DNA from 4 places in the Rhizobium sp. ZX09 genome. Region 2 is predicted to be linked to each of the others. Evidence: predicted binding sites of a transcription regulator. Region 2 holds the regulator's gene; each other region holds the start of a gene.
The links. The regulator LexA, encoded in region 2, represses DNA repair genes until DNA is damaged. The targets are predictions, from matches to a motif close to TGTTCNNNNTGTGTTCNG.
Positions count from the first base shown of each region.

Region 1: the regulator LexA is predicted to act here: its motif matches at 1,760-1,777, upstream of BTN45_RS05705 (DUF5680 domain-containing protein).
Region 3: the regulator LexA is predicted to act here: its motif matches at 2,100-2,117, upstream of BTN45_RS22670 (ImuA family protein).
Region 4: the regulator LexA is predicted to act here: its motif matches at 1,313-1,330, upstream of BTN45_RS23015 (ATP-dependent helicase).

Region 1 is NZ_CP031363.1:1,177,400-1,180,641, reverse strand. It holds gene fghA (S-formylglutathione hydrolase) at 1-461, opposite strand, end outside; gene BTN45_RS05715 (DUF1345 domain-containing protein) at 490-1,149, opposite strand; gene BTN45_RS05710 (YaiI/YqxD family protein) at 1,175-1,630, opposite strand; gene BTN45_RS05705 (DUF5680 domain-containing protein) at 1,793-2,245, shown strand; gene BTN45_RS05700 (peroxiredoxin) at 2,296-2,952, opposite strand; gene BTN45_RS05695 (glutathione S-transferase family protein) at 3,172-3,242, shown strand, end outside.
Region 2 is NZ_CP031363.1:1,072,005-1,075,246, forward strand. It holds gene BTN45_RS05215 (glutathione S-transferase family protein) at 1-580, opposite strand, end outside; gene lexA (transcriptional repressor LexA) at 833-1,555, opposite strand; gene BTN45_RS05225 (RHS repeat-associated core domain-containing protein) at 1,906-2,196, shown strand; gene BTN45_RS05230 (hypothetical protein) at 2,480-2,902, shown strand; gene BTN45_RS26620 (hypothetical protein) at 2,908-3,030, shown strand.
Region 3 is NZ_CP031364.1:1,743,623-1,746,864, forward strand. It holds gene BTN45_RS26445 (hypothetical protein) at 1-185, opposite strand, end outside; gene BTN45_RS22660 (glycerate kinase) at 301-1,572, opposite strand; gene BTN45_RS22665 (DUF1304 domain-containing protein) at 1,577-1,930, opposite strand; gene BTN45_RS22670 (ImuA family protein) at 2,155-2,919, shown strand; gene BTN45_RS22675 (DNA polymerase Y family protein) at 2,834-3,242, shown strand, end outside.
Region 4 is NZ_CP031364.1:1,828,966-1,832,207, forward strand. It holds gene BTN45_RS23015 (ATP-dependent helicase) at 1-1,190, opposite strand, end outside; gene BTN45_RS23020 (PHB depolymerase family esterase) at 1,602-2,339, shown strand; gene BTN45_RS23025 (LacI family DNA-binding transcriptional regulator) at 2,538-3,242, shown strand, end outside.

The DNA.
Region 1 (3,242 bases), 110 kb from region 2:
ATCGCGCCGTGGCCGCCCATTGAGTGGCCGAAAATGCCCTGACGGCTCATATCGGCGCGGAAATGCTGGCCGACCAGTGCAGGCAACTCCTCCGTCACATAGCTGTACATCCGGTAGTGCTCCGACCAGGGTTCCTCGGTCGCGTCGAGATAAAATCCCGCGCCTTTGCCCATCTGCCAGTTGGTCAGTTCATCCGGTACGTCATTGCCGCGCGGACTGGTGTCGGGGCACACGACGATAAGACCAAGTTCGGAAGCCATGCGGCGATATTCGCCCTTCTCCATGACATTGGCGTGGGTGCAGGTGAGGCCGGAGAGATACCACAGGACGGGGCATGGCTCGTGGATTGCCTTCGGCGGTACATAAACCGCAAAGGTCATCTCGCATTTCAGGGTCTCGGATACATGGGAAAATACACCCTGCATGCCACCAAAGGCCGTATTTTGCGACATAATGTTCATGAAGCCATTCCTTTGAAAAAATCCCGGTTCAACCGGCAAGCGAGACTGCGGCATTGACGGCTGCCGCTACCAGAACCGTGTTGAAGAAGAAAGAGACGATGGAGTGCAGCAACGTGACCTTGCGCATGGCGGTCGTGGTCACACCCACGTCCGAGGTCTGCGCCGTCATGCCGATCACCACGGCGAAATAGAGAAAGTCGTAACCGCAGGGCTCTTTGGTCGCGGGGAAGTCCATGCCGCCGCGATGCTGGCGCTTGCCGTCGACCGTGTGCGGACGCCAGTAAAGATGCGCGTAGTGCAGGGCCGTCATGGTGTGGATGGTCAACCAGCCGAAAATCACCGAGGCGAAAGCGATGACCAGCGTCCAGACGGTTTCACCGGTATGGTTGAGCGCCTGAAAAAGGGACACCACGGCGACGGTCACTGCCAGCAGCGTCACGGCGATGATGGCAATTGCGGGGAGATCGTCGCTGTCGGCATGGGCTTTCAAATGCTGCGCCGTCAATTTAGAAAGACGAAAGGCAACCAGCGTCAGATAGGTCAGGAAGAAAGAAACTGCCGCGATTTCTATTGCCACGGAAGGCGCGAGAGCCAATGCAATACCGAGGCCGGAAGCCCCGACAAGAACGGCGATGAAAAAAGGTTGATGGCGGCGATAGGTATTGCTGTTGGAACTGGCCGGGGTCATGGGCTGGGCCTTTCTGCTTGCGGCATCACTTTTTTACACGGCGGCAGAAACGGTCAAGCGTCTCCAGAAAAGCGGATCGATCGCGTGGCGAAAACGCGGCATTATAGCCCTTGCTTTCACCGGTTTCGCGCAGATGTGCACCAAGGTCTCGCATCGCCGTTGCCATGCCGATATTCGACTGGTCGAAAACGCGGCCCGTCGGACCCGTCACCAGTGCGCCTTTGGCAACACAGCGCCCGGCCAGCGGCACATCGGCGGTAACGACGATATCGTTCTCGCCGGCATGATCGGCAATCCAGTCGTCCGCCGCGTCGAAACCGGCGGAAACAATGACATTTCTGACCATGGGGTCGCGCGACGGGCGCAGACCGGAATTGGCAACAAAGGTTACCTCCAGCCCATGCCGCTCCGCGACCCTGAGGATTTCCGGCTTCACTGGACAGGCGTCGGCATCGACGTAGATTTGCGGATTTTGCTGCATGGACACTCTTTTGGATCGTTCTGCCACGCTTCTAAGCGCAAATGCTGCGATTACCAAGCCCGCGATTGGTAAATTGCGGGCGAGGCAAGGGCAGGGCGTGGCGCTTGCGAAGGATCCGGAAATGAATTATGTTCCCCTTATGTTCTTTCCCAAGAGGGTTCCATGCTGGAAGAGTTCATAGTGAGGGCCAAGTCCGCCACATATGTTGGCGGGGGCAACAAATCCGCCACGCCCACTCGCACGGGATCGCATGATCTCGGCTATCGCGACGGAGACTGGCACTATATCGACAGCTATTTCGGCGGAACCGATTTCATCGGTCAAGAGGTCGTCTGGCACCGGGGGACAGCCATGTGGGCGATGAACTATCACGGCCGCATCCTCCGGCCCGATATGATCGACGCCACAACGGCCGGCATGGTCATTCAACGTTCGCTTTCCACGCTCTATCGGGAAGGGCGGTTTCTGGGCGGCTTCACGCACCCGGTGGAGAATTTGGTCTATGTCGACACGAATGCAGGCGAATTCCAGTCGTTCACCGGCGTCGAGCGCATTTATCTCGGACATTTCGAGACGTACCGGCTCGACTATCATGGCGGGATCATAAAGCCATGAAAATTGCGATGATGGGGCAATGATGTTTCGCCGCCCCATCAGGCTTCAAATCAGCCCGGCTGCTTTGTCTTGCGCAGATAGGGAAGAACCGTGTCATAGGAACCAAAACGCGCAATCGCATCCTCATTGGAGACGGCGGCGGTAATGATGACGTCTTCGCCTTGCTTCCAGTTGGCTGGCGTCGCCACCTGGTGTTTCGAGGTCAGCTGGATGGAATCGATGGCGCGGAGGATTTCCTCGAAGTTGCGGCCGGTGGTCATGGGGTAGGTGAGGACCAGCTTGATCTTCTTGTCAGGACCGATGACGAAGACCGAGCGTACGGTGGCGTTATCGGCCGGCGTGCGGCCTTCCGAGCTGTCGCCTGCGCCGGCCGGCAGCATGTCGTAAAGCTTCGCGACCTTCAGGTCCTTATCGCCGATCAGTGGATAATCGACATTGAAGCCAGTGGCGGTGCGGATGTCGTTCTTCCATTTTTCATGGCTTTCGACGGGATCGACCGAGATACCGATGATCTTCACACCGCGCTTTTCGAATTCCGGCTGCAGGCCGCCCATAGCGCCGAGTTCGGTGGTGCAGACCGGCGTAAAATTCTTCGGATGCGAAAACAGGACCGCCCAGCCGTCGCCGATCCAGTCGTGAAAGCTTATCGGACCATGGGTGGTCTCGGCGGTGAAGTCGGGCGCTATATCGTTGATACGCAGGCTCATCTGGTGCTTTCTCCCTAATCATTTGAACTGAAAACTGATGGTGCGGCAATCCGTCTCCAGCGCAGGAGCTTAGAGTTTTTGCGTGAAATGGCCAGCCCTTTAGCGTGTGCCGACAACACGATGCGTTGTTTTCGCTCATTCCGGCGCCTATTGTGACACAACGCCAGGTAACAGAATTGCGCGGGGCAAGTTTGCATGGGGGAGTGATGGAGAACAGCAATGACAATCACCATTACCGCCTTTGAACGCTCGCCCGATGGCGGCAAGGGTCTTGCCCGCGACATGCGTGT
Region 2 (3,242 bases):
ACCATTCGCGCATGGACGGCAGAGCGAGCAGTCGCTCAAAATAGGCTTTTGCCGCAGGAGAAAGGTCTGCGCCATACGTCTGGAAACGGAATGCCACAGGGCAGTAGAAGGCATCCACCGCCGTGAACTTCTGACCGGCGAGATAGGGACCGCCGAAATTCGACAGGCCCTCGCTCCACACCGCATCGACACGCTTTATATCCGCCGCAAGCCCGGCATCGCTGACGTTCGGTCTGACACGAACGCCAACGGACATGGGGTAGAGATTGCGAAGGGACGAAAATCCCGCATGCATTTCGCTTGCTGCCGACCGCGACCAGGCTCTCGCATGCTTGTCGCTTGCCCATACCCCTTGATGACGTTCGGCAAGATATTCGGCGATCGAGAGTGACTCCCAAATCGTCACGCCATCATCGACGAGGCAAGGCACCTTGCCAGTTGGGGAAAAGGTGGAGAATGACACGCCTTCACCAAACGGGACGAGTTTCTCCTCGAAGGCGATACCGAGCGTGCGCATCAGGACCCATGGCCTCAGCGACCAGGAGGAGTAATTCTTGTTGGCGATATAAAGATCGTACATTGCGGGTCTCCTGACTGTGAAGCGGGTTTTTATACCAGCGGCCCGGCCCGGAATATCGCAAAGAATCCATCGCTCCCATAACGCCAATTGATGGGTGGGGCGCCATCCCTGCCGACGTCCTCTGGCAAAGCCGCCTTCGCCGCCATTAAAAAGAAAAGGCGCATCACTCGAGTGGAATGACGCGCCGTTCATCTTGAAGGCATGGTTTATCGCTCATCGACCGCTCCGGCCTTATCCGGACCGGCAGCAGCATCAATGATACCGGCGGATCAGCCCTACCAGCTTGCCCTGGATTTTAACCCGATCAGGTCCGAAAATGCGGGTCTCATAGGCAGGGTTTGCGGCTTCAAGTGCGATCGAGGCACCTTTGCGACGGAAGCGCTTCAGCGTCGCTTCCTCGTCATCCACCAGCGCCACGATGATATCGCCGGGATTGGCGGTGTTGCCGTTGCGAATGATGACGGTATCGCCATCGAAGATGCCGGCCTCAATCATCGAGTCGCCCTTGACCTCAAGCGCGTAATGTTCACCCGAGCCAAGCATGTCCACCGGAACCGCCACGTCATGCGTATTGTTCTGAATGGCTGAGATCGGCACACCGGCAGCGATCCGGCCCATGACGGGCACGGTTGCCGCGCCTGCTATATCGTTCGCAGGCGCCTTGGGAGCAGGGGCGGGCTCGGGCATCTTGGGCTTGCCGAGACTGCCTTCAATAACGCTCGGCGAGAAGCCCCGTTGCGGCCTCGAGCCGGGCACATAGGCCTCCGGCAGCTTGATCACTTCAAGCGCTCGCGCCCTGTTAGGTAGCCGGCGAATGAACCCGCGCTCTTCCAGGGCAGTGATCAGCCGGTGGATGCCGGATTTGGAGGCAAGATCGAGTGCGTCCTTCATTTCATCGAAGGAGGGCGGCACGCCGGACTCTTTCATTCTTTCATGAATGAAGAGAAGCAATTCCTGCTGTTTGCGCGTGAGCATGAGGAAAACACCCTTGAGAATCGTCGTTGAAGTCGCGAAACAAATACAGAACGAACACTATATGTTCCATATGTGTTCCGCAATCCCCTAAAATTTCGTGAACTTGGGGCGAGAAAACAAAACGGGAATCGCACCCCAAGAACCCCGGTAGATAAGCCGCAAGATTTGTTCGTTTCTATTGGGTTTTTGCCCAAAAATGGGGGGCAATCGCTGTATCGACAAACCTCCGTAATGCGTCGTTCTCGCGCAGCAGCTAAGTGGCTGATTACTAGGAATATATTGAGGTCCTTCTTACGATTGAATGCTCTGCGATGTCGTGATTAGGAAGCTTATTGGAACCCCAGCTTCTTTTGTCTGTCTTCGCTGGCCGAGAATACGATCAGGAGACGGGCCTATCCCACTATCGTTCACGCGCCTACGATCCCTCGACCGGCCGCTTCCTGCAGGAATATCCGATCTGGTTCGAAGCCGGTGACCTTAACATCTATCGCTATGTCTGGAATTCGCCTGCTAACTGGACTGATCCGAGTGGAATGGCGGCAGCAGGACAATATGCGAGTACACTCGCTGTGCCAGTTGCACTGGTGGGTGGTACGATTGCTACACAACGCATGCTATCCACACCCTTGCCGATGCGCTGAACACAGCGATGCAACTGGATATGCAGATTGTTGGGGAAGTGGTTGTGGTGTTTTGGCGCGATCGATCCCGCCGGATGATAAATCACCTGGTCTCCCTCCATCTTGGGATGATCCGTGTGCCGCCCAAATGAAATAATGCATGATGAAATCGCTTGCGGACCAAAAAGGGACTGTATCGGGGAAAAGCAGAAGCGTATACTGTGAGCAAGTCTGGATATATTTGGCCAGGGGCTGTTCCTGTCGAACGCAAGATGCGCTCATACCAATATTGGACATTTCGAATATGAACCAAAGAATGGGAAAACTAGAGATTTATATTTCTAGCGAAATCGAAAAAATTTTGGTCGATGAGAGAATTTGTAGCTCAGCAGATTTTCTAGTGTTGTTCTCTCAGCTTAAAGATGCGTTTCCTTCTGCAGTTGAATATGAAATGTCGAAATTGACGAACTTGATGGAATTTTTACGTCGGCGGCGCGATCCACTACTTCTTTTGCATGCAATGGAAATATTCAATGAGATATTCATGCGAAAAGACGCTGGCACAATTCTGTTGTTCGAACGATGGATCGATTTGCGGACATTATTCGTCGACTTTCACCCTGGACATCAGTTCCCCCTTGACAGTCATTTCGGATATTTTCTCTCGCATAAAAAAGAATTGAAATACTATTCTAAAATAGTCGAAAGTTTGTCTGGTGTTGTTTGACTTGTTTGCTGCACGAGTTCGAATATGACGTCAACGGCAACCTGATCCGCAAAACCGTCAAGGCGAGCGAATTGAGCTGGCGTTATGGCTATTCCGCTTACGACGAGCTTGTTCTGGTAAGCCGATAGGGCTCGGCCTCAACCGGGGCGACAGTTGAGTTGACGGTGAGCTATCGTTACGATGCGCTGGGTCGTCGGGTGTGGGAGCGACGACAGGATGCGAGCGGAACGGAAACATCATTCAGGAGCTTCCTGTATGACGGCTAACATGTTGCGGCCGAAGCTGACGTTGATGGCGCAGGTGTTGCAAGCGAACCGCGTCGATACAGTCATACCGATAG
Region 3 (3,242 bases), on a different replicon from region 2:
GTCCAGGAGGAAACGTTGAGTTTCATCTCGCAGCGGGCCAGATAGGACCCGCCATCGACCCTGAGGCAGGACGTCTGGCCAAGCTGGAACATGACACCGCGATTTCGGCATTTGCAATTATGGGCATCCGCCAAAGTTGGTATAAGGGCGATGGCCAAGCCAAGTATGAGCACTCCAGGACGCATGGCTGAGGCTCCAAAAGATATCCCGCCAGATTACTCCTGTCCGAATGTATAGTCAAAACGTGCTCCTCTACGAGCGCGTGCCGGAAGCTCAGTAGTCTCTGCCAATGCCCCGCTATCAGCCGATCAAAATCGCCCTGATATCATTGACATTCGTGAGCGTTGGACCGGTCACGACAAGATCGCCTGCCGCCCTGAAAGCCGTATAGCTGTCGTGGCTCACGAGTGACTGGCGCGGATCGACACCGGCTGCGCGCATACGGGCAAGTGTGTCCGGCGTCACCACGGCGCCCGCGGCATCCTCCACTCCGTCTATGCCGTCGCTATCGCCGGCAATGGCCCATATGCCGTCAGCACCTTTGAGCGTCAGCGCAAGGCTCAGCAGGAATTCCGTGTTGCGGCCGCCCTTGCCTGCCGGCCCCTTGCCGATAGTGACCGTGGTTTCGCCGCCGGAAAGCAAAACGGCCGGGCCTTTGAGTGGCAGGCCCTTGCGGTGGGCGGAAATCGCGATACCGGCCATGACGGCGCCGACATCCCTGGATTCACCCTCCAGCGAATCCCCGAGGATGAGCGGTGTTAAGCCAAGCTCCACCGCCTCATCCGCTGCCGCCTGCAAGGCGAGCGAGGGGGCGGCGATGAGCCGGATATCTTCTTCAATATCGCCGGCCTTCGGGGTTTCCTCGCCTTTTTCCAGCACTTTGCGCACATTTTCGGGAAGATCGAGCGCATAACGGGAAACGATTTCCCGCACGGTTTCAATATCGCTCGGATCGGCGACCGTCGGGCCCGAGGCGATTTCCGAGGGATTGTCGCCCGGCACGTCGGAGATCAGCAGGGAAACGACCCTGGCCGGTTTGGCGGCCAGCGCCAGTCGCCCGCCCTTGATGCGGGAGAGATGCTTGCGCACGGCGTTCATTTCGGAAATCGTGGCGCCGCTGGCAAGCAAAGCGCGGTTGACCGCCATCTTGTCCGCAAGCGTCATTCCCTCGGCGGGTGATACCATCAGCGCCGAACCACCGCCGGAAATCAGCGCGATGACCATGTCGTCTGCAGTCAACCCTTCAACGGCGGCGAGAATGCGTTTTGCGGCTTCGGCGCTCCTGTCGTCCGGCACCGGATGCGAGGCTTCGATGATTTCAATGCGCCCGGTCGGGACGGCATGGCCGTAACGCGTCACCACCACGCCGGAAAGATCGACATTTGGCCATGCCGCCTCAAGCGCTGCGGCCATTGCGGCGGAAGCCTTGCCTGCGCCAACCACTACACACCGCCCTCTAGGCGGGGAGGGCAGGTGTTGTTGCAACACCTTAGCCGGATCGGCGCTGGCGACTGCGGTCATGAAGATGCGGTTGAGAGCGTCTCTTGCGGACGTATCGTTCCATGCGGTCATTTGTTCATATTCCGATCCAGAGGAAGCCGAGTGCAAACAATGCCGGCAATGCCTGAATGAACAGGATTTTGATATTGGCTGTCACGGCGCCGAAAATACCGGCCACCAGCACACAGGTCAGGAAGAAGACTTTGAAGTTCAGCCCGTCGTCACCCTGCGTGAGCCCGTAGATCAGCCCCGCTGCGAGAAAACCATTATAAAGCCCCTGATTGGCGGCCAGCACTTTCGTCTGCCGGGCAAAATCCGCGGAAAGACCGAAGGCCTTGCGACCGGCAGGCTTCTCCCAAAGCAGCATTTCCAGAATGACGATGTAAATATGGATTGCCGCGATCACGGCAATCAGAATGCTGGCGATCATCATCGGTTCCTCCAAACCCTGATGCCCGTCGCCAGATCTGTCAGGGTAACAGGTGGCAAGCGGATAATTCCGTTTTAACGGCGCAACAGATAGCCGCAAGGCCAGAATCCTCTCTTCCCGTACAAACTGGTGAAGAGCGCCAACCTGTTGCTTGACTCTTTGCGGAAATAGGAACAAAACAAGAACAATAAAGATGAATAACCGGAATTGAAACCTGTCATGCCATGCAAAAGCGCGCGGATCAGTTGCTCGTTGTCGAAGAGCTGCGTGAAAGGCTGGAAAGGATCGGTGGCGGCCCTGAGCGGCTGCACGAGACCTTGCCTTTCGGCGTTGATGCCATCGACCATCACCTGCCGGGAGGCGGGCTGAAGCTCGGCTGCCTGCATGAGCTGAGCGGCGGCGGCAATGGCGCTGCCGATGGTGCGGCGGCCGCTCTCTTTGCGGCCGGGGTGGCAGCAAGGATTGCCGGCAAGGTTTTATGGTGCGTCACCCGGCAGGATCTGTTCATGCCGGGGCTGACACAGGCTGGCCTGTCGCAGAACCGGCTCATCATCGTTGAATGCCGTGATGAGAAAGGCGTGCTTGACTGTTTCGAGGAGGGCTTGCGCTGCAATGGTTTCGGCGCGGTGATGGGCGAAGTGGCGAAACTGCCGATGAACGCTTCGCGGCGGCTGCAACTGGCGGCGGAAACTTCCGGCGTGACCGGCATTGCCATCCGCCGCTTCCGGCGTCCGGCCGATGCGGCGCTGTTCGGCGAACCGACGGCGGCCGTCACCCGCTGGCGTATTTCCGTGCGGCCCTCGTCACCCCTGCCGGTGCCGGGGGTGGGCAGGTCCCGCTGGTTTCTTGAGCTTTTGCGATGTCGCGGCGGCGAAAGCGCCGAATTTGAAGTGGAAGCCTGTGATGCAAAGGGTCGTCTCGCTCTACCTGCCGACATGGCCGACGGATCGTTTCCGGCGTCTGTCGGGACAGAACGCGCCGCCGGTTGAAAAGCCGCTGGTCATGATCGGCCGGCAGGGCAGCCGCCGGCTGGCGCTGGCGCTCGACAAGGCCGCGAAGGCGGCGGGCATCCGGCCTGGCACGCCGGTCAGCAAGGCGCAGGCGCTGGTGCCCGGCCTTCTCGTGGAAGATCTGGATGCGGTTGGAGATGCCCGCGCCCTTGAGCAGCTGGCCTTTCATTTCCTGCGCATTTATGCCCCCATCGTCGCCGCCGATGCGCCGGACGGGCTGGTGCTGGACACGGCGGGTGCAGATCATCTGCACGGCAATGAGATGCTGATGCTGAGCGGCATGGTCAACCGCCTGCATGCCG
Region 4 (3,242 bases), on a different replicon from region 2:
ACAAAGGGGATGTTGCGGCGGGTCAGTTCCACCTCGAGCGGGCCGCTATGGTTGGAGGTGCGGAACAGCACGGCCTGCTGTTTCAGCGTCATGCCGATCTCGCGATTGGCGAGGATCTGGTCGATGATGAAGTTCGCCTGCTCGGTTTCATCCTTCACTGTTACGAGCCGTGGGCGCTCAAGCGATACCCGTTCGGTCCAGAGGTTTTTGGTGAAGCGCTCGCGCGCGAGATCGATGACCCCGTTGGCAGCCGCAAGGATTGGCTGCGTTGAGCGATAGTTGCGATCCAGCGTGATGATATCGGCCGCCGGGCTGAAGGAAGCCGGAAAATCGAGGATGTTTCGCACGGTCGCCGCCCGGAAAGAATAAATAGACTGCGCGTCGTCGCCCACCACGGTCAAGCCGCGGCCACCGGGCTTCAGCGCCATCAGCACCGAAGCCTGCAGCCGGTTGGTATCCTGATATTCATCGACCATCACATGGTCGAAGCGGTTGCCTATATCGTTGGCCAGAACGGGGTCGCTGACCATCTGGGCCCAGTAGAGCAGAAGATCGTCGTAATCGAGCACGTTCTGGACCTGCTTGGCCTCGACATAGGCCGTGAACAATTCCTTGAGTTCGCTTTCCCAGTTGGCAACCCAGGGATAATGCTGGCGCAAGATGTCCTTGAGTGGTGTCTGGGAATTTACGACGCGCGAATAGATCGCAAGACAGGTGCCCTTTGTCGGAAAGCGGCTTTCAGTTTTGGAAAAACCCAGCTCGTGCCGGGAAAGGTTCATCAGGTCGGCGCTGTCTTCGCGGTCGTGGATGGTGAAATCGATGTTGAGGCCGATCTGCTCGGCGTAGATGCGCAACAGCCGTGCACCAATGCCGTGAAACGTGCCGGACCACGCCAATGCATCTGTCATGATTGCCGAATTTGCCCCGAGGACCTGCTTGCATATCCGTTCGACACGGCGCGCCATCTCGGAGGCTGCGCGCCGTGAGAACGTCATTAGCAGGATACGGTGGGGATCGGCGCCATTCACGATCAGATGCGCAACACGGTGAGCCAGCGTATTGGTCTTGCCCGAACCGGCGCCGGCGATGATCAAAAGCGGACCGGCGACATGTCCGTCCACCAGTCCAACCCCATGTTCCACGGCCTTGCGTTGCTGCTCGTTCAGTTTTTCCAGATAGGCAACCGCCATCCTGCACTAATCCTCGATATCTGTTCTAGGCGAAGTTGCCTGCCCGAAAACGGCGGCGACTGAGCCTGCGCCGCCATGTCGCCTTCGTGCCGCAATGATTAGCAAAGACTCAAACAGCAAGCCAGAACAAATGCTGAACGCAAAAGCCTTGCTGCGCAAGTCCGGTTGGCGCTATCACCTGACAGCTCGATTTCCGAAGTCTCTTCCGCGAATGTTGCCTCAGGAGCGGAAGCGGATATGCTGTCGTCGCATCGCCGGAAATCAGATGAGGCAGTTGTCTCATTGGTCTGAAATAATGAGATATTTCATGTTTTCCGAGGCGCTTTTCCTGCTTTTTCCGGGAGCGTTGAACCCGATCGGATTTAACGGTCATTACCCCCGAAGAGGCTTATTCACTGGGAGGAAAAAATCATGAGACGACTTAAATTCTGCCTGATCGCTCTGGCTGCAATCACTGCCTCGACATTTGCACAGGCCGAACAGAAAGCGATGAAATCCGATGTCACCATCGCTTCTGACCTCAACTACCTGCTTTATACGCCCAAGGATTACGCCGGCTCGAACAAGACCTATCCTCTTGTCGTCTGGCTGCATGGCGGCGATCAGGGCGGCAGCGACGTCGAAAAGCTACGGTCGAGCGGCTTGCCGAAAATGATAGAGGACGGACGTGAGTTTCCCTTCCTGGTGTTTTCACCCCAAAATCCGAGCGAGGAACTACTTTATCCGATCGAGCGTGTCGCAAGCGTTCTTGAGGCGGTGGTGGCCAACCATCGGGTCGACCGGGAGCGCATCTATCTGATCGGCTATAGCCGGGGAGGGTTCGGCGCATGGTCCATGGCAGAACAGTTTCCTCAAACTTTCGCCGCGGTGGTTCCGATTGCCGGCGGCGGCATTCGGCACTACCTCAATCGAACGAACGAGAAGGCGGCTTTCTGGGCCTTTCATGGTGCAGATGACGAGGTGATCCCGCTGTCCGATACAGTGGTGCTCGTGCAACGTCTTAAGGAGCTGAAGCGCAATGTTCGGCTCAATGTGCTTGAGGACACTGACCATCAGGCGGTCGAGGGAAAGGTGCTGAACGACGAGGCGATGTGGACTTGGTTGCTTGAGCAGAAGCTTGCGGGCGAAAAAGCATCCTCGAATCCGTAAATCCGGGCCGACCGCTGTTTTTTACAGCTGACATTGCCGTTTCTGCCGCGTTTTGCCATTGCAGCGCAGGCTTGCGATAATCTGCGACCCTTTCAGCGAATGCACTTTATCGCTTGACTCCCAACGCGGAGATAGTGCTAATACGCATTAGCTGATAATACGTATTAGCAGTGGATGGATGCCGGAGGAGGGCATGGCGTGTCCAGTCACAGACGTCTCACGCAGAACGATATCGCCAAGCTTGCCGGTGTCAGCCAGGCAACGGTGTCTCTTGTTCTGAACGGCGCGCCGGCAGCGGTCGCGCGCATCCCGGACGAAACCCGGGAAAGAGTGCAGGCCGTCATTCGCCAGACCGGTTATGTTGCCGATCCGATTGCGCGGCGCATGGCCAAGGGGCTGAACCGGATCCTCGGCGTTTTCACCTATGAGCCAGCATTCCCGAGCGCCCAGGCTGACTTCTTCACGCCCTTTCTGCTGGGTATCGAAGAAGAGGCGCAGCAGCAGGCTTATGATCTTCTGCTGCTGACGAGCGCCGGTGTCGGCGATAACCGCAAGATTTTCTCGGAAGGCAACAGGCTTCGGATTGCGGACGGCTGTCTGGTTCTCGGCCGCGAGTTCGATCGCAAGGAACTCGCCCGGCTGGTTTCGGAAGACTATCCCTTCGTCGCGATCGGCCGGCGTGAAGATGCCGGTGGTCCGGTTCCCTATGTCGGCGGTGACTACGCCGCGGGAACGCGTCAGCTCGTCGAAGACGCCATCGCGCTGGGACACACTAGGCTCGCCTATATCGGACCTCATGGTCCGGCAGAATCGATTGCCGATCGCTGGCAAGGTTTCAGCGCGGCGCTCGCAGATGCGGCCACAATTGCCCTGCATATCAAGGCGGTCAACCGGCCGGCTGAG